Shinella zoogloeoides: one gene and its partner. The protein of the gene in region 1 interacts with the protein of each later gene in a pairwise test. Links are inferred from orthologs where the notes say so. Each region holds a gene or a part of one and is shown in the gene's direction. Other genes may lie near its edges.

Evidence for each region.
Region 2: the proteins of Q9316_RS18545 (region 1) and sfsA interact in binary tests that used the Escherichia coli proteins (3 or more experiments, as listed by UniProt). The link is inferred for Shinella zoogloeoides from one-to-one orthologs.

Annotation. Positions count from the first base shown.
Region 1 is NZ_CP132311.1:3,571,250-3,581,048, forward strand. Bases 1,291-4,290 are described here. They hold Q9316_RS18545 (glutamate-5-semialdehyde dehydrogenase), read left to right. Parts: upstream 1,291-2,151; coding sequence 2,152-3,429; downstream 3,430-4,290. Other genes in these bases: proB (glutamate 5-kinase), read left to right, coding at 1,291-2,159; Q9316_RS18550 (nicotinate-nucleotide adenylyltransferase), read left to right, coding at 3,470-4,078; rsfS (ribosome silencing factor), read left to right, coding at 4,160-4,290. Also shown: GTPase ObgE, read left to right, coding at 1-988; more of proB, read left to right, coding at 990-1,290; more of rsfS, read left to right, coding at 4,291-4,591; 23S rRNA (pseudouridine(1915)-N(3))-methyltransferase RlmH, read left to right, coding at 4,668-5,150; Q9316_RS18565 (murein hydrolase activator EnvC family protein), read left to right, coding at 5,311-6,744; Q9316_RS18570 (S41 family peptidase), read left to right, coding at 6,734-8,056; Q9316_RS18575 (divergent polysaccharide deacetylase family protein), read left to right, coding at 8,121-9,323; Q9316_RS18580 (RNA pyrophosphohydrolase), read left to right, coding at 9,333-9,799. UniProt on the Escherichia coli protein: Catalyzes the NADPH-dependent reduction of L-glutamate 5-phosphate into L-glutamate 5-semialdehyde and phosphate. The product spontaneously undergoes cyclization to form 1-pyrroline-5-carboxylate.
Region 2 is NZ_CP132311.1:1,445,891-1,455,646, reverse strand. What follows is about bases 4,589-7,545. They hold sfsA (DNA/RNA nuclease SfsA), read left to right. Parts: upstream 4,589-5,685; coding sequence 5,686-6,405; downstream 6,406-7,545. Other genes in these bases: map (type I methionyl aminopeptidase), read left to right, coding at 6,436-7,275; Q9316_RS08215 (PHA/PHB synthase family protein), read left to right, coding at 4,589-5,679. In the rest of the region: single-stranded-DNA-specific exonuclease RecJ, read right to left, coding at 1-474; Q9316_RS08230 (homoserine dehydrogenase), read right to left, coding at 573-1,895; Q9316_RS08225 (LL-diaminopimelate aminotransferase), read right to left, coding at 1,954-3,174; Q9316_RS08220 (SHOCT domain-containing protein), read right to left, coding at 3,350-3,697; more of Q9316_RS08215, read left to right, coding at 3,823-4,588; sthA (Si-specific NAD(P)(+) transhydrogenase), read left to right, coding at 8,241-9,647; Q9316_RS08190 (endonuclease/exonuclease/phosphatase family protein), read left to right, coding at 9,669-9,756. UniProt on the Escherichia coli protein: Binds to DNA non-specifically. Could be a regulatory factor involved in maltose metabolism.

The DNA of each region.
Region 1 (9,799 bases):
AGTCTATATCCGGTCCGGTGACGGTGGGGCAGGGGCTGTCTCGTTCCGCCGCGAAAAATTCGTCGAATTCGGCGGGCCCGACGGCGGCGACGGCGGGCGCGGCGGCGATGTCTGGGTGGAGGCCGTCAACGGCCTCAACACGCTGATCGACTTCCGCTTCCAGCAGCATTTCAAGGCCTCGACCGGCACGCACGGCATGGGCCGCAACCGCACCGGCGCGAACGGCGCCAGCGTGACGCTGAAGGTGCCGGTCGGCACGCAGATCTTCGAGGAAGACAACGAGACGCTGATCGTCGACATGGTGACGGAAGGCCAGCGCTTCAAGCTGGCCGCCGGCGGCAATGGCGGCTTCGGCAACGCGCATTTCAAGACCTCGACCAACCAGGCGCCGAACTGGGCCAATCCGGGCCTCGAAGGCGACGAGAAGACCATCTGGCTGCGGCTGAAGCTGATCGCCGATGCCGGCCTCGTCGGCCTGCCGAATGCCGGCAAATCGACCTTCCTTGCAACCTGCACCCGCGCCCGGCCGAAGATCGCCAACTATCCCTTCACCACGCTGCACCCGAACCTCGGCGTCGCGACGATCGACGGGGCGGAATTCATCCTCGCCGACATTCCGGGCCTCATCGAGGGCGCGCATGACGGCATCGGGCTCGGCGACCGCTTCCTCGGCCATGTCGAGCGCACCCGCGTGCTGCTGCACCTCGTCTCCGCGCAGGAGGAGGACGTCGCCAAGGCTTACAAGACGGTGAAGCGTGAGCTGGAAGCCTACGGCGGCGGCATCACCGACAAGCCGGAGATCGTCGCGCTGTCGCAGATCGACGTGCTCGACGAGGAGGAGTTGAAGAAGAAGTCCAAGGCGCTGGCGAAGGCCTGCGGCCAGACGCCGCTGCAACTTTCCGCCGTCGCCAATGTCGGCATGACCGGCACGCTGCGCGCGCTGCGCGACATCATCGTCCAAGCGAAATACACCGGATCCGACGACTGAGATGACGAAACACCGCAAACCGCTCGGAAAATACCGCCGGATTGTGATCAAGATCGGCTCGGCGCTGCTCGTCGACCGGGCGAGCGGGCTCAAGAAGGCCTGGCTCGACGCCATGTGCAGCGACATCGCGGCGCTTCGGGCCGGCGGCACCGAAGTGCTCGTCGTCTCCTCCGGCGCCATCGCGCTCGGCCGCTCCGTGCTGAAGGTACCCTCGGGCGCGCTGAAGCTGGAGGAAAGCCAGGCGGCAGCGGCCGTGGGCCAGATCGCGCTTGCCCGCGCCTGGTCGGAAAGCCTTTCGGCGGACGGCATCGTCGCCGGCCAGATCCTGCTGACGCTTGGCGACACGGAAGAGCGCCGCCGCTATCTCAACGCCCGCGCCACGATCAACCAGTTGCTGAAGCTCGGCGCGGTGCCGATCATCAACGAGAACGACACGGTCGCGACGACGGAAATCCGCTACGGCGACAACGACCGGCTGGCCGCCCGCGTCGCCACCATGACGGGCGCCGACCTGCTGGTCCTGCTGTCCGATATCGACGGGCTCTATACCGCCCCGCCGCATCTCGATCCCGAGGCACGCTTCCTCGAAACGATCGACGCGATCACGCCGGAGATCGAGGCCATGGCGGGCGGAGCGGCCTCGGAACTGTCGCGCGGCGGCATGCGCACCAAGATCGATGCCGGCAAGATCGCGACGGCCGCCGGCTGCGCCATGATCATCGCCTCCGGCAAGGTCGACCATCCGCTGCGCGCCGTCGAGGACGGCGCCCGTTCCTCCTGGTTCGCGCCGTCGGGGTCGCCGGTAACGGCCCGCAAGACATGGATCGCCGGGCAGTTGCAGCCGGCCGGCCGGCTGGAGATCGATGCCGGCGCGGAAACGGCGCTGACCTCGGGCAAAAGCCTGCTGCCCGCCGGCGTGCGCGGCGTCTGGGGCACCTTTTCGCGCGGTGATACCGTGTCGATCTACGGCGCCAATGGCCGCGAGATCGCCCGTGGCCTTGCCGGCTACGATGCCGACGAGGCGCGGCTGATCGTCGGCAAGAAATCGGCGGATATCGCTGCCATCCTCGGCTATGCCGGCCGCGCGGCGATGGTGCACCGGGACGATCTCGTGGTGACCGGCCTTGCGGCATCGGCCGCGGAGGCAGGGAAGGATTTGAGCCATGCTTGACCAGGTGAAGACCGACATCGACAGCCTGATGGCCGAAATCGGCCGCAATGCCCGCGCCGCCGCCCGCCCGCTCGCCATCGCCGCGGCGGAGCAGAAGAACAGCGCGCTCGAAGCCATGGCCGCCGAAATCTTCGCCAACCGTGACGCCATTCTCGCCGCCAATGCCATCGACCTTGCCAATGCGAGGCAAAGCGGCGTCGCCGCCTCCTTCATCGACCGGCTGACGCTGACGCCGGAGCGCATCGAGGGCATCGCCGCGGCGATCCGCGATATCGCTGATCTTAAGGATCCGGTGGGCGACGTCATCGCCGAATGGGACAGGCCGAACGGCCTGCACATCGAGCGCGTGCGCACGCCGCTCGGCGTCATCGGCGTGATCTACGAGAGCCGCCCGAACGTGACGGCGGATGCGGGCGCGCTGTGCCTGAAGGCCGGCAATGCCGTGATCCTGCGCGGCGGTTCGGACAGCGCGAATTCATCGCAGGCTATCCATTCCTGCCTCGTCGCCGGCCTCAAGGCGGCGGGCCTTCCAGAGCATGCGATCCAATATGTGCCGGTGACCGACCGCGCCGCGGTCGGCGCCATGCTGTCCGGCCTTGGCGGCACCATCGACGTCATCGTGCCGCGCGGCGGCAAGAGCCTCGTCGCCCGCGTGCAGAGCGAAGCGCGCGTGCCGGTCTTCGCCCATCTCGAAGGGCTCTGCCATATCTACGTGGACAAATCCGCCGATCTCGACATGGCGAGGAAGATCGCCGTCAACGCGAAGATGCGCCGCACCGGCATCTGCGGCTCGATGGAGACGCTGCTGATCGACCGCGCCGCGGCCGAAAGCCATCTGGCGCCGCTGGTCGAGGGCTTGCTCGCCGCCGGCTGCGAAGTGCGCGCGACCGACGAAATCCGCGCCCGCATTCCAGGCCTCGTCGCGGCAACGGAAACGGACTGGTCGACGGAATATCTCGACGCCATCCTGTCGGTCTCGCTGGTCGATGGCATTTCCGGCGCCATCGGACACATCAACCGCTGGTCCTCCGCCCATACGGAAGCCGTCGTCGCCGAGGATCCGGCCGTGGTCGAGCGCTTCTTCACCGAGATCGATTCGGCGATCCTGCTGCACAACGCCTCCACGCAATTCGCCGATGGCGGCGAGTTCGGCATGGGCGGCGAGATCGGCATCGCGACGGGCAAGATGCATGCGCGCGGCCCCGTCGGCGTCGAGCAGCTCACCTCCTTCAAATACCGGGTGCGCGGCACCGGACAGGTGCGGCCCTGAAGTGACGGCAGCGGACGGGATCGCAGAACGCTATCTGAGGATGCCGCATGTCGAGAAGGGCATGGCGGTGGGCCTGTTCGGCGGTTCCTTCAACCCGCCGCACGAGGGCCACGCGCTCGTCGCGGAAATCGCCCTGCGCCGCCTCGGCCTCGACCAGCTCTGGTGGATGGTGACGCCGGGCAACCCGCTGAAGAGCCACCGGGAGCTTGCGCCGCTCGCAGAGCGCATCCGTCTCAGCGAGGCGCTGGCGCCCGGCCCGCGCGTCAAAGTCACCGCCTTCGAGAAGCGGCTCGGCCAGAGCTATACGGCAAAGACGCTGGAGCGCGTGCAGGCGCTGAACCGCGGCGTCAACTTCGTCTGGATCATGGGCGCGGACAATCTGCGCACCTTCCACAAATGGCAGAACTGGCAGAAGATCGCCTGCACCTTCCCCATCGCCGTCATCGATCGGCCGGGTTCGACGCTCTCCTACCTCTCCTCGCGCATGGCCAAGACCTTCGACTATGCCCGGGTCGACGAGGAGGACGCGATGTCGCTGCCGGGCCGCCCCGCACCGGCCTGGACCTTCATCCACGGGCCGCGTTCTCCGCTCAGTTCCACGGCGCTGCGCACGGGCGCAACCCTAGAGAAAACCATCCCTCAGAAGTGACGTCTTGAAACTGGTACCCATTGGTGCCTACATTTAGTAGGTGCCGGCGCGTTTAGCCGGTACGGGACGTGCTGTTTTGTTATGCGGAAAGGAACGAACCTGACAACAATGCACGCAAAGGGAAACGTCATCGGCGTTTTCTCCAAGAGCGCGGGACGGGGCGACGATGCCGCCGACCGGGCCCTTCAACTGGTCCTCGCAAGCCTCGAGGACTCGAAGGCAGAAGATATCGTCACTATCGACATTGCCGGTAAATCGGCGCTGGGCGACTACATGGTGGTCGTGTCCGGACGCTCCAGCCGTCATGTCATGGCGATTGCCGATCACCTCATCTCCGATCTCAAGGACGAAGGCCTGGGCAATGCCCGCGTCGAGGGCCTGGAGGCGGGCGACTGGGTGCTGATCGACACGGGCGATATCATCATCCATGTGTTCCGGCCGGAAATCCGGGAGTTCTACAACATCGAACGGATGTGGGCGGCTCCCGAGATCGAAGACGGTACGGTTCACTGAACGAATGCCGGGCACCTGTCCGGCGAGGCAAGGCGAGCGCGGCTTGAGCGCTCCCGAAACGGACAGGGCTTGGGCGATGCGGGTTGGACTTTTCGCGGTTGGACGGCTGAAGGCCGGCCCTGAGAAGGAACTTGCGGCCCGCTACCTGGACCGTTTCGCCAAGGCCGGTCCCGCCATCGGCCTGGAACTCGGAAAGCTTGCCGAAGTCGGCGAAAGCCGGGCCGGCAATGCCGAGACGCGAAAGCGCGAGGAAGCGGCGATGCTGGAAAAGGCGCTGCCCGACGGCGCCGTGCTGATCCTGCTCGACGAGCGCGGCAAATCGCTCGATTCGCCCGGTTTTGCCGACCTTGTCGCCGGCTTTCGCGATGCCGGCAAGCGCGACCTGATGATCGCCATCGGCGGTGCCGACGGGCTCGATCCCGCGCTCTACGAGCGCGCCAACGCCACGCTCTGCCTTGGAAAGCTCACTTGGCCACACCAGCTCGTGCGCATCCTCCTGGCCGAACAGCTCTACCGCGCCGTGACGATCCTCTCGGGCCATCCCTATCATCGTAGCTAAGCAATCCAGCAAACGGAAATGCTCCAAGCGTCACCGCCGCGCAAGGCTGAAGGCGCAGGATTGCCGAGGCCGTATTTTTGGCGCTGTTTCCTGAGCAACTGATTCCTTGGCGAAATCGCCAAATCAGCATAGAGCGGGAACAACGGACGTTCGGGGAACGATGAGGAAGACCGGCACAGCCAATCCGGGTGATGGTGTCAGCCGCCTGCTGCGGCCGGCCTTGCTCGCGGCTGCGCTGCTGTCCCTGGCGCTCCTTCCCCATCCCCTTGCCGCCGAGCCGAACGAGGCGGCCGTCACGCTGGAAAAGACCGGCTCGCTGCCGAGGGCCGAGCCCGACCCGGCCGCCGCCCTCGCGCTGCGCCGCGACAGCACGCGGCGGGAGCTGGAAGCGCTCTCCCAGACCATCACCGTCTCCGACGAGAAGACGAAGCAGCTCGAAGCCGAGATCGCCAATCTCGAAAAGTCGCGGCAGACCTTGCGCGACGAGATCGTCAAATCGGCCGCTCTGCGCAAGGAGATGGAGGAGAAGATCCTCGCCGGCGAAAAGCGGCTGGAGGGCATGCGCGAGGAGGAGGCGGGCGTACGCGCCTCGCTGCACGAGCGCCGCGGCCTGCTCGCGGAAGTGCTCGCCGCGCTGCAGCGCATGGGCCGAAACCCGCCGCCGGCCCTGCTGGTAACGCCCGAGGACGCCTTGTCCTCCGTACGCAGCGCCATCCTGCTCGGCGCCGTCGTGCCGGGAATCCGCAAGGAAACCGATGCGCTCGTCGACGACCTCGCCTCGCTGATGGACATCAAGAGCGACATCGACCGGGAAAAGACCGAGCTGACCGACATCATGCAGGTGCGCATCGAGGCGGAGAAGCGCACCGAACTCCTGGTCGCCGAGAACGAGGCGCTGGCCGAGACCAACAGCCGGACGCTCGCCGCCGAGCGCCGCCGCGCCGAAGAGCTCGCCGGCCGGGCGACCAGCCTGGAAGGCCTGATCGGCAGCCTCGAGCGCGAGATCGGCTCGGTGCGCGACGCCGCCGCGCTCGCCCGCGCCAAGGAAGAGGAACGGCGCAGCCAGAGCGAGGCAGAGCGCGAGAAGGCGAGGGCGCTCGCGCGCGATTCGATGCCCGACAAAAACCGCATTGCTCCGGCATATGAATTCCAGGAGCTGCAGGCAAAACTCGACTTTCCCGTGGCGGGCGACGTGCTGCGCCAGTTCGGCGAAGCGGACGGCACCGGCCATGATTCGCAGGGGCTGACGCTCGCGGCCAATCCGGGCGCGCTCGTGACGGCACCGTCGGACGGATGGATCGTCTTTGCCGGAACGTTCCGCAGCTACGGACGCATGATCATCCTGAATGCGGGGGAGGGCTACCATCTCGTCCTCGCCGGCATGGACAAGGTGAGCGTGCGGGAGGGTCAGTTCGTCGTGGCGGGAGAACCGCTCGCCGTGATGGGCGAAAAAAGGGTCGTGAGTGTCAACGCTTTGACGCTGGAAACGGACAAGCCGACACTTTACATTGAATTCCGAAAGAACGGAAAACCGGTTGATTCCCGGCCGTGGTGGTCCGCAAAAAATTCTGGAAAGGCACGCAATGATACGTAGGGCTTCACTTGTTATTGTCGGTGCACTCATGGGTGCCACGGCCATGAGCGTCATCAACACGGTAACGCTGCCTGCCGAAGCCGCCGGCTCGTCGACCTATCGCGAGCTTTCCATCTTCGGCGACGTCTTCGAACGCGTGCGCGCGCAATATGTGACGCCGCCGAAGGAAGACCAGCTCATCGAGAATGCCATCAACGGCATGCTCACCTCGCTCGACCCGCATTCCTCCTACATGAATGCGAAGGACGCCGAGGACATGCGCACCCAGACGCGCGGCGAGTTCGGCGGCCTCGGCATCGAGGTCACGATGGAGGACGAGCTCGTCAAGGTCATCACGCCGATCGACGACACGCCGGCCGCCCGCGCGGGCGTCCTTGCCGGCGACTTCATCGCGAAGATCGACGGTGCTGACGTGCGCGGCCTGAAGCTGGAGGAAGCGGTCGAGAAGATGCGCGGCGCGGTCAACACGCCGATCAAGCTGACGCTCATCCGCAAGGGCGCCGACAAGCCGATCGAGCTGACCATCATGCGCGACATCATCGCCGTGAAGGCGGTCAAGTCGCGCGTCGAGGGCGATGTCGGGTATCTGCGCGTCATCTCCTTCACGGAAAAGACCTATGACGACTTGGAAGCCGCGATCACCAAGATCAAGGAAGAGGTTCCGGCCGACAAGCTGAAGGGCTACGTGCTCGACCTGCGCCTCAATCCGGGCGGCTTGCTCGACCAGGCGATCAACGTCTCCGACGCCTTCCTGGAGCGCGGCGAAGTCGTCTCGACCCGCGGGCGCAACGAGGACGAGACGCGCCGCTTCAACGCGACGCCGGGCGACATCGTCGACGGCAAGCCGGTGATCGTCATGGTCAATGGCGGCTCGGCCTCGGCCTCCGAAATCGTCGCCGGCGCGCTGCAGGATCTGCGCCGCGCCACCGTGCTCGGCACGCGGTCCTTCGGCAAGGGCTCGGTGCAGACCATCATCCCGATGGGCGATGCCGGCGCGCTGCGCCTGACCACGGCGCTCTACTACACGCCGTCGGGCAAATCGATCCAGGGCACGGGCATCACGCCTGACATCACGGTCGAACAGCCGCTGCCGGCCGAGCTTCAGGGCAAGCTGGAAGCCGCCGGCGAATCGAACCTGCGCGGCCACATTCAGGGCCAGAGCGAGACGGAATCCGGCTCCGGCTCCTCGGCCTATGTGCCGCCGGAAGCCAAGGACGACCTGCAGCTTCAGTATGCGCTGGAACTGCTGCGCGGCCAGAAGACCGACCCGTCCTTCCCAGCCAATCCGGAAAAGGCCGAACTGAAGAAGTAAACGACCTGCACGGGGCCCGTGACCGCACGGGCCCCGTTTTCCTTCCGGCCGGCACGGACTGACCTTGGGCACAGACATTCACGCACCGCTCGGCCAGGACCGCAAGGCAAGGCCCGGACCGTCGGGACCGTCACGGTTCCCCGCGCGCAACGTCGTGTTCACACTCGCAGTTGCCGGCATGCTCGGCTTTTCCGGCTGGACCGCGCTCGCGCCGAGCGGCCTGCGCACCGCACCGCTTGCGGAGCCAGTTGAAGACGCCTCCTCCCAGACACCGACCGGCGACAAGACCGACCATAAGACCGCGGAAGCCGGCGACGGCGTGCGCCGCGCGAATGGCCTTTCCGGCGCCCGCGTCGAGGAAACCCGGACCGACAACGGTAATGTCGTACGCAAATATTCGCCCGGCACGCGCGACGGCACCGGCCCGCTCATTATCGAGGCGAACCGGATCGGTCAGGATTCCCGCACGGCAGCCTTCCCGAACGAAGACCTGCTGGAAGAGACCCCGGACGGCAAGATCCCCGTCGTCGGCCTCGACGGCACGCGGCCGATGGATCAATATGCACGACCCTGGTCCGGCGCGCGCGGCACGCGCATCGCCATCGTCGTCGGCGGGCTGGGCCTCAGCCAGACGGGCACGCAGCGCGCGATCCGCGAACTGCCGGGCGAGGTGACGCTCGCCTTCGCCGCCAGCGGCAACAGCCTGCCGCGCTGGATGCAGGAGGCGCGCCGCGACGGCCACGAGATTCTGCTGCAGATGCCGCTGGAGCCCTTCGACTATCCGCAGAACGACCCCGGCCCCTACACGCTGCGCACCGATCTCGGCGAAGCTGGAAATCTCGCCGAACTGCACCGCGCCATGGCGAAGATCACCAACTATACCGGCATCGTGAACTTCATGGGCGGCCGCTTCCTCTCCGATGCCGACGCGCTGGAGCCTGTCATCCGCGACATCGCCGGCCGCGGCCTGCTGTTCCTCGACGACGGCAGCACGGCGCAGTCGCTGTCGGGCACACTCGCGGGCGCCGTCGAGGCGCCGCATGCCTTTGCCGACCTCCAGCTCGATGCCGATCTCTCCGAGGCGTCGGTGCTGAAGAAGCTCGACGAGCTGGAACGCATCGCCCGGCGCAACGGCACGGCGATCGGCATCGCCTCGGCCTTCGATGAAAGTGTGGACGCGATCCGTAAATGGTGCGAGGAAGCGGGAACCCGCGGCATCGAGATCGTCGGCGTCGCCTCGCTCGCAACCGTTCCCGCCAGAAAATAGGAACTTTCGATGGCCAAGGAAAAGCACAAGGTGGTTCGGGCCGAGGACCTGCCCTACCGCCCCTGTGTCGGCATCATGGTGCTGAACGCCGAAAACAAGGTCTGGGCCGGCCGGCGCATTGCCGTCGGCAATTCCGAATACGACGGCTCGCCGCAGCTCTGGCAGATGCCGCAGGGCGGCATCGACAAGAACGAGGACCCGCTGGAAGCGGCCTGGCGCGAACTCTACGAGGAAACCGGCATCAAAAGCGCCTCGCTGCTCGCCGATGCCGGCCGCTGGATCAACTACGACCTGCCGCCGCACCTCATCGGCATCGGCCTCAAGGGCAAGTATCGCGGCCAGACGCAGCGCTGGTTCGCCTTCCGCTTCGAAGGCGAGGAGAGCGAGATCGCCATCAACCCGCCGCCAGGCGGGCACGAGGCCGAATTCGACGCCTGGGAATGGAAGGCGATGCGCGACCTGCCGGGGTTGATCGT
Region 2 (9,756 bases), 2.1 Mb from region 1 along the record:
GAGCTGCGCGCCGCGCTCGATGAGCTGACCGATGGCATTGGGATTCGGCCCGTAGCCCTCGAAGATGCGGTCGGGAATGTAGATTTCCGCCTCTACGCCGAAATGCGCAAGGAAGCGATAGAGCAGTGCCGAGGACGACGCGCCGTCCACGTCGTAGTCGCCGAAGATCGCGACGCGCTCGCGCCGCTCGATGGCGCGGGCCAGCCGCTCCGTCGCGGCCTCGCAGTCCATCAGGCTGAAGGGTTCCGGCATGAGGCGGCGCAGCGTTGGATCGAGGAATTCCGGCGCCGTCTCGAAGGGCACGCCCCGCCCCGCCAGCACGCGGGAAATCAGGTCCGGCAGGCCGTGGGTCTGGCTCATCGCCAGCGCACGGTTCTCCCCCGCCTGGTCGAGGCGCGCCATCCAGCGCTGGCCCGTCGCCGAGCGCTCGACGCCGAGAAAAGCCCGGCTGACGGGATCTGCATTTTCCAACATGCTCATGGCCGCTCCTGCTGGGCCCTAAAAGACCAGTGCCCGCGCTCCGGCGCAAGGGCGGAGGCGGGCACGGCGCTGTTCGCGATGGGAGGCAGCGATCAAGCCGTCTTCGGCCGTTCGATGCGGATCACCTGCGGCTCGCCGACGAGATAGCCCTCGCCCTTGATGGAGGCGACCGCCTTGCGGACGGAATCCTCCATCGTCGCATGGGTGACGAGGATGATCGTCTTCGGATCGGTCGATTCGGTCGTCGACTGCGCGCGCTGCACGATCGATTCGAGCGAAATGCCGTTTTCCGCCATGTGCTTGGCAATGCTGGCGAAGACGCCCGTGCGATCCTCGACCGACAGGCGGATGAAGTAGCCGCCGTGATGCTTGCGGATCTGCGCGCGCTTGTAAGGCGCGAGTGCCGCGGCTGGACGGCCGAGGGCCGGAACGGTCTGCGCGCCGGGGCGGCTCTTGGCGATGTCGGCGATATCGCCGAGCACGGCCGAGGCCGTGGCGTTGCCGCCGGCGCCGGGGCCGACCATCAGGAGTTCGCCGAGAATGTCGGATTCGATGGCGACCGCATTCGTCACGCCATCGACCTGCGCGATGACGCTGTCGAGCGGCACCATGGTCGGATGCACGCGCTGTTCGACGCCGGTATCGGTCTTCTGCGCCACGCCGAGCAGCTTGATGCGGTAGCCGAGATCGGCGGCGGCGCGGATATCGTCGATGGAGATGTTGGTGATGCCTTCGAGATAGATGTCGTCGGCCGCGATCTTCGTGCCGAAGGCGAGCGTCGTCAGGATCGACAGCTTGTGCGCCGTGTCGTTGCCCTCGATGTCGAAGGCCGGGTCGGCTTCGGCATAGCCGAGGCGCTGGGCTTCCTTCAGGCAGGCTTCGAAGCTGAGGCCTTCCTTCTCCATCTTGGTCAGGATGTAGTTGCAGGTGCCGTTCATGATGCCGTAGACGCGGGAAATCGTGTTGCCCGTCAGCGACTCGCGCAGCGCCTTGATGACCGGGATACCGCCGGCGACCGCCGCCTCGTAGTTGAGCAGCGAGCCGTGCTTTTCCGCAATGCCGGCAAGCTCGACGCCGTGGGCGGCAAGCAGCGCTTTGTTGGCGGTGACGACATGGACGCCGCGCCCGAGCGCCGCCTTGACGGCTGCATAAGCAGGATCGCCCGCCCCGCCCATCAGTTCCACGAAGACATCGATATCGGCGTCGCGGGCGAGCGCGACCGGATCGTCGAACCATTCTACGGAAGAAAGGTCCACGCCGCGGTCGCGGCCCTTGCTGCGCGCCGTGACGGCGGCGATCTCGATCGGCCGGCCGCAGGTTGTCGTGAGCATGTCCCTGCGTTCGACGAGAATCTTCGCGAGCGCGGCACCAACGGTACCCAAGCCCGCAATGCCGATCTTCAGGGCATCAGCCATGGTCATGTCCTATACGTTTGGAAGAAGGCCCTCCGCTTGAAGCGCGGAGGGCGGATTTTCAGCGATGGGCGTTTAGCGAGATGACGTTGTGCATCGTCTCGTCCGCCGTGGAAAGGAACTTCTTGATGTTGCGCGCCGCCTGGCGGATGCGGTGCTCGTTCTCGACCAGTGCGAGGCGCACATAGTCGTCGCCCATCTCGCCGAAGCCGATGCCGGGCGCGACGGCCACATCGGCCTTCTCGACGAGAAGCTTGGAGAATTCCAGCGAGCCGAGGTGGCGGAACTTTTCCGGAATCTTCGCCCAGGCGAACATGGTGGCGGCCGGCGGCGGCACTTCGAAGCCCGCCTTGCCGAACGTATCGACCATCACGTCGCGGCGGCGCTTGTAGACGTTGCGCACTTCGGCAATATCAGAGCCGTCGCCGTTGAGCGCGTGCGTCGCGGCCACCTGGATCGGCGTGAAGGCGCCGTAATCGAGGTAGGATTTGACGCGCGTCAGCGCCGCGATCAGGCGCTCGTTGCCGACGGCGAAGCCCATGCGCCAGCCTGGCATGGAGAAGGTCTTCGACATGGAGGTGAATTCGACGGTGATGTCGATGGCCCCGGGCACTTCCAGCACGGACGGCGGCGGCGCGTTGTCGTCGAAATAGATTTCCGAATAGGCAAGGTCGGACAGCACGATGATGTCGTGCTTCTTCGCGAAGGCGATGACGTCCTTGTAGAAATCAAGCTTCGCGACATGTGCCGTCGGGTTCGACGGATAATTGATGATCAGCGCCAGCGGCTTGGGGATCGAGTGGCGCACGGCGCGCTCGAGCGGCGGGAAGAAGCTCTCGTCCGGCTCGACCGACAGGGACCGGATCACGCCGCCGGCCATCAGAAAGCCGAAGGCATGGATCGGATAGGTCGGGTTCGGGCAGAGGATGACGTCGCCGGGCGCGGTGATCGCCTGCGCCATGTTGGCGAAGCCTTCCTTGGAGCCGAGGGTCGCAACGACCTGCGTCTCCGGGTTCAGCTTCACGCCGAAGCGGCGGGCGTAATAGGCGGCCTGGGCGCGGCGCAGGCCCGGAATGCCCTTCGAGGAGGAATAGCGGTGCGTGCGCGGGTCCTGAACGACCTCGCAGAGCTTGTCGACGATCGCCTTGGGGGTCGGCAGGTCGGGGTTGCCCATGCCAAGGTCGATGATGTCGGCGCCGCCCGCTCGCGCGCTTGCTTTCAAACGGTTGACCTGTTCGAAAACATACGGCGGCAAACGCCGGACCTTGTGAAACTCTTCCATCTTCAACCCCGTTGGGCGCGAAGCCCCTCCGGCGGCCCTGCCGGACGACGCAAAACTCCGCGCGATTCAAGTAACTGGGTAAGGGCGAAAGCGTTCAAAATGAAGGCGCTCCGCCCGCACCGGCGGCCAAATGACCGTCCTCCGCTTTGCTGCCAAACGGCAAGAAAGGCAAGCGCTATTTCGCGCCTTCGATTTCAGAAAGCGTCGTCTTGCCGTGGCTGTCGCGCAAGGCCTGCAATTCGGCGAGCTGGCGGCGGTATTCCGCTTCGGAAATCGCGCCGGAACTGCGGCGATGCGACAGCGCCGACAGGCGCGCGGCGGTATCGGCCGCTTCCTGATCGCTCATCTGCTGCGTCTCGGCGCTGACGATCGCGGTGATGTCTGGATAGATTCCCGACCGGTTGGCACCGGCATTGACTGTCGCAGGCGCCCCTGAAGAAGCGGACGACGCGCAGGAGGCGAGAACCACCGGCATGGCGGCCATGAGAAGGGCGGCGCTGATGCGCCTGAATTCGAACGCCATGTGGCTGTATGCTCCTGACGAAACGATCTTGTCCGGATCGTGCGGCGAAAGGCTTCGGGGCCCTTGTAATCTGTTTCGGACCGAATGTAAAAATACAAAAGCGACAATAAAATCGGGAGGGAGCGATGGCCGAGGACAGCAAAGCGAGAGAACGCGATGCGGCCGGAAACAAGCCCGGTTTTCAGCCCTTCGATCCTGCCGCCGTCGAGCCCTATATCGTCAAGGATCCCGAGGCCCTGACGGTCAATTTCGCCCGCACCGTCGAGCAGCTCGGCAAGGCGGCCTCCGCCTGGCTCGCCCCCCGCGAGAGCGGCGAAAAGGTCGATACCGTGTCCGAACCGATGGTCGACATGGTCAAGACGCTCTCCAAGGTTTCCGAATACTGGCTGACCGACCCGCGCCGGACGCTCGAGGCGCAGACCATGCTGCTCGGCAGCTACTTCAATATCTGGTCGCGCACGCTGAACCGCCTCGGCGGCCAGGAGGTCGAGGCGGCGCCCGACCCGCACGCCAGGGACAAGCGCTTTGCCGACGAGGACTGGGTCAACAACCCCTTCTTCGATTTCCTGCGGCAGGCCTATTTCGTGACCTCCGACTGGGCGGAAAAGCTGGTGGCGGACGCCGAAGGGCTCGACGAGCACACGCGCCACAAGGCCGGCTTCTACGTGAAGCAGATCGCCAGCGCCATTTCGCCGACCAACTTCATCACCACCAACCCGCAGCTCTATCGCGAGACGGTCGCCTCCAACGGCGCGAATCTCGTGCGCGGCATGAAGATGCTCGCCGAGGACATCGCCGCCGGCAAGGGCGACCTGAAGATGCGCCAGACCGACACCAGCAAGTTCGCCATCGGCGAGAACATGGCGCTGACGCCGGGCAAGGTGCTGGCGCAGAGCGACGTCTGCCAGGTCATCCAGTACGATGCGACGACGGAAAAGGTGCTGAAGCGCCCTCTCCTCATCTGCCCGCCATGGATCAACAAGTTCTATATCCTCGATCTCAACCCCGCGAAGTCCTTCATCAAATGGGCTGTCGACCAGGGCCACACCGTCTTCGTGATCTCGTGGGTCAACCCGGACGAGCGCCACGCCGCCAAGGATTGGGAATCCTATGCGCGCGAGGGCATCGGCTTTGCGCTCGATACGATCAGCCAGGCGACCGGCGAGGAAGAGGTCAACGCCATCGGCTATTGCGTCGGCGGCACGCTGCTGGCCGCGACGCTCGCGCTGCACGGCCAGGAAGGCGACAAGCGCATCCGCTCCGCGACGTTCTTCACCACGCAGGTCGATTTCACCCATGCGGGCGATCTCAAGGTCTTCGCCGACGAAGAGCAGATCGACCTCATCGAACGCGGCATGAAGGCGACAGGCTATCTCGACGGCTCCAAGATGGCGACCGCCTTCAACATGCTGCGCGCCTCCGAGCTGATCTGGCCCTACTTCGTCAACAACTACCTGAAGGGCCAGGATCCAATGCCCTTCGACCTTTTGTATTGGAATTCAGATTCCACACGAATGCCAGCATCCAACCACTCGTTTTATCTCAGGAATTGTTACTTGAACAACACTCTCACCAAGGGCGAGATGGTGCTGGCCGGCAAGAAGATTTCGCTGAAGGACGTCAAGATTCCGATCTACAATCTCGCCACCAAGGAAGATCATATCGCGCCGGCCAAATCGGTCTTCGTCGGAAGCAAGTTCTTCGGCGGCAAGGTGACCTACGTGATGGCAGGGTCCGGCCATATCGCCGGTGTCGTCAACCCGCCGGACAAGATGAAGTACCAGTTCTGGACGGGCGGCCCGGTGAAGGGCGAATTCGAGGACTGGGTGAAGAAGACGACGGAAACGCCCGGCTCCTGGTGGCCGCACTGGCATGAATGGATCAAGGCCGAGGACGACCGCATGGTGCCGGCCCGCAAGACCGGCGGCACGATGAACTCCATCGAGGAAGCGCCCGGCTCCTATGTGCGTGTGCGTGCCTGACGCCGCATGATATTCGATCCGCCGCTCGTTTCCGGCACCCTCGTTCAGCGCTACAAGCGCTTCCTGTTCGACGCCGTCCTCGACGACGGATCGGCGATCACCGGCTCCTGCCCCAATACCGGCTCGATGCGCGGGCTCACCGCACCGGGCTCGCGCATCTGGATGTCGACGAGCGACAGCCCGACCCGCAAGCACCGCCATCGCCTCGAACTGGTGGAAGCGGACGACACCGTCGTCGGCATCAATACCGGCCTGCCGAACCGTCTCGCCGAAGAAGCGATCCTTGCCGGCCTCGTCGCCGATCTCGGCCGCTATCCGGTGGTGGAGCGCGAACGCAAGTACGGGCGCAATTCGCGCATCGACATCCTTCTGTCCGGCGACGGCCGGCCGCCGGCCTATGTCGAGGTGAAGAACGTGCATTTCCGCCGCGCGGCCGGCCTTGCCGAATTTCCCGACACGGTGACGGCGCGCGGCGCAAAGCACCTGGAAGAACTCGGCGCCATGGCCGAGGCCGGCTTTCGCGCCGTCATGCTCTATCTCGTCCAGCGCGAGGACTGCGAGCGCTTCCGCATCTGCGCGGACCTCGACCCGGCCTATGCCAGCGGCTTTCGGCGGGCGCTGTCGCGCGGCGTGGAGGCCTATGCGGTGAAATGCGCGGTTACATCCCAGCAAATCCAGCCTGTGGCATCGATCGCCATGGACGAACCCGGTTTGCCTGCTTTATGAACGTTCGGAAAGACTAGCGAAAGTTCGACCATGGTGACCTATATCGACGCGACCGCCGCGCCGCCGAAGAACACGGGCGTGATCCGCCTTTACGACGCCGATGCCTTTGCCGGCATGCGCAAGGCCTGCCAGCTCACGGCCCGCTGCCTCGACGAACTCTATCCGCTGGTTAAGCCGGGCGTCGCCACCGACGTCATCGACCGCTTCGTCTTCGAGTTCGGCATAGACCACGGCGCCCTGCCCGCAACGCTGAACTATCGCGGCTACACCAAGTCGAGCTGCACCTCGATCAACCACGTCGTCTGCCACGGCATCCCCAACGACAAGCCGCTGCGCGAGGGCGATGTCGTCAATATCGACGTCACCTATATCCTTGATGGCTGGCACGGCGATTCGAGCCGCATGTACCCCGTCGGCGAGATCAAGCGCGCCGCCGAGCGCCTTCTTGAAGTCACCCACGAATGCCTGATGCGCGGCATCGCGGCGGTAAGGCCCGGCGCACGCACGGGCGCGATCGGCGAGGCGATCCAGGTCTATGCGGAAGCCGAGCGCTGCTCGGTCGTGCGGGATTTCTGCGGCCATGGCGTCGGCCGGCTGTTCCACGATGCGCCCAACATCCTGCATTACGGGCGTTCCAACGAGGGCCCGGAGATGAAGGAAGGCATGATCTTCACCATCGAGCCGATGATCAATCTCGGCCGCCCGCATGTGAAGGTGCTGTCCGACGGCTGGACCGCGGTGACGCGCGACCGCTCGCTTTCGGCCCAGTACGAGCACACCGTCGGCGTGACGGCGGACGGCTGCGAAATCTTCACGCTTTCGCCCGGCGGCCTCGATCGCCCCGGCCTTCCCGCGCAAGGCCGCTCATGACAGGATCGCGCGGACGCCCGGACACGACACCCGCCGCCGGCCCGGTGGACGACCCGGCGATCGCCGACGATCTTTTCGACCCTGTCGACGAGCGCGGCCATTTCTTCGAGCGCCCGGCCCGCACGACACCTGCAAAGGCCATCCCCGAGGCGGACGACAAGCATTATCACGGCCATCGCGAGCGCCTGCGCACCCGCTTCCGTGACCATGGCGACACGGCGCTTGCCGATTACGAAATCCTCGAACTGCTGCTTTTCCGCCTGATCCCGCGCCGCGACACCAAGCCGGTGGCCAAGGCGCTGCTCGACCGCTTCGGCACGCTGTCCGGCGTCTTCGGCGCGACGCCGGCGCTGCTGCAGGAGGTCAAGGGCATCGGCGAGGCGGTGGCGCTCGACCTGAAGCTCGTCTCCGCCGTCGCCCAGCGCACGCTGAAAAGCGAGATCCGCAACAAGACCGTGCTCGCCTCCTGGTCCTCGGTCATCCAGTATTGCCACGCCGCCATGGCGCATGAGCCGCGCGAGCAGTTCCGCATCCTCTTCCTCGACAAGCGCAACGCGCTGATTGCCGACGAAGTGCAGGGTCGCGGCACGGTCGATCACACGCCCGTCTATCCGCGCGAAGTGGTGCGCCGTGCGCTGGAACTATCCTCGACCGCCATCATCCTGGTGCATAACCATCCCTCCGGTGATCCGACGCCGTCGCGCGCGGACATCGATATGACGAAGACGATCGTGGAAACCGCCCGTCCGCTTGGTATTACGGTGCATGACCACATCATCATCGGCAAGGACGGGCATGCCAGTCTCAAAGGACTGAGACTTATGTAGGATTCCCGGAATCGGATGAGCGGACCTTCATCCGATTGAAACGGTTCCCTGCCACATTCGGTTGACGAAATTTGCGCGGTAAAGACAATTGCTGCAATGCAATGCGATTCTTCCCGCTGAAGACTGAGGCAATCTCACATGCAGGAATACGATCTCGTTGTCGTGGGCAGCGGCCCCGCAGGCCGGCGCGGCGCCATTCAGGCGGCCAAGCTCGGGCGCAAGGTTCTCGTCGTGGAACAGGGCAAGCGCGTCGGCGGCGTTTCGGTGCATACCGGCACCATTCCCTCCAAGACCCTGCGCGAGACCGCGCTCAACCTTTCCGGCTGGCGCGAGCGCGGCTTCTACGGCCGCGCCTACCGCGTGAAGCAGGAGATCAGCGCCGACGACCTGCGCCGTCGCCTGCTCATCACGCTCGACCACGAGGTCGAGGTGCTGGAACACCAATTTGCCCGCAACCGCGTGCAGCATATCCGCGGCAAGGCGAAATTCCTCACGCCGGAGACCATGGAAATCGTCAAGGACGACGGCGAGACCATCCATGTCAACGGCAAGAGCATCATGCTGGCCGTCGGCACGAAACCCTATCGCCCGGAAAGCATCCCTTTCGACGGCGTCAGCGTGCTCGACAGCGACGAACTGCTCGACATCAAGGAACTGCCGCGCTCCATGGCGGTCATCGGCGCGGGCGTCATCGGCATCGAATATGCCACGATCTTCTCGGCGCTCGACACGCAGGTCACGGTCATCGATCCGAAATCGACCATCCTCGACTTCATCGACCGCGAGATCGTCGAGGAGTTCATCCACGACCTGCGCGACCGCAACATGAAGCTGATCCTCGGCCAGAAGGCGGACAAGGTCGAGAAACTTGCCAACGGCAAGTGTGAGATCACGATGGACAACGGCCGCCACGTCACCTGCGACATGGTGCTCTATGCCGCCGGCCGCGTTGGGGCGACGGACAGCCTGAACCTTGCCGCCGCGGGCCTGACGGCCGATTCGCGCGGCCGCCTCAGCGTGAACCCCGAGACCTTCCAGACGGAAGTGCCGCATATCTACGCCGCCGGCGACGTCGTCGGCTTCCCGAGCCTTGCGTCCACGTCGATGGAGCAGGGGCGCATCGCCGCCCGCGTCGCGGTCGGCGCCATCGCCAAGGAGCCGCCGAAGTATTTCCCCTACGGCATCTATGCCGTGCCGGAAATCTCCACCTGCGGCCTCACCGAGGAAGAGGTGAAGGAGCGCGGCATTCCCTATGAATGCGGCATGGCGCGCTTCCGCGAGACCTCCCGCGGCCACATCATGGGCCTTAATTCCGGGCTCCTGAAGATGATCTTCTCGCTGAAGACACGTCGCCTGCTCGGCGTGCACATCGTCGGCGAAGGCGCGACCGAGCTCGTGCATATCGGCCAGGCCGTGCTGAACCTGAAGGGGACCGTCGAATATTTCGTCGAGAACACCTTCAACTACCCGACACTCGCCGAAGCCTACAAGATCGCCGGCCTCGACGCCTGGAACCGCATGGGCGACCTGTCGCAGACGGGTTGACCCCGCCCAAGGGAGCGGCACATGAAAATCCTGTCGCTGAACGTCTGGGGCGGCATGCTGCACGCCCCGCTCATCGATTACCTCATTAAGGTCGACGCCGATGTCTATT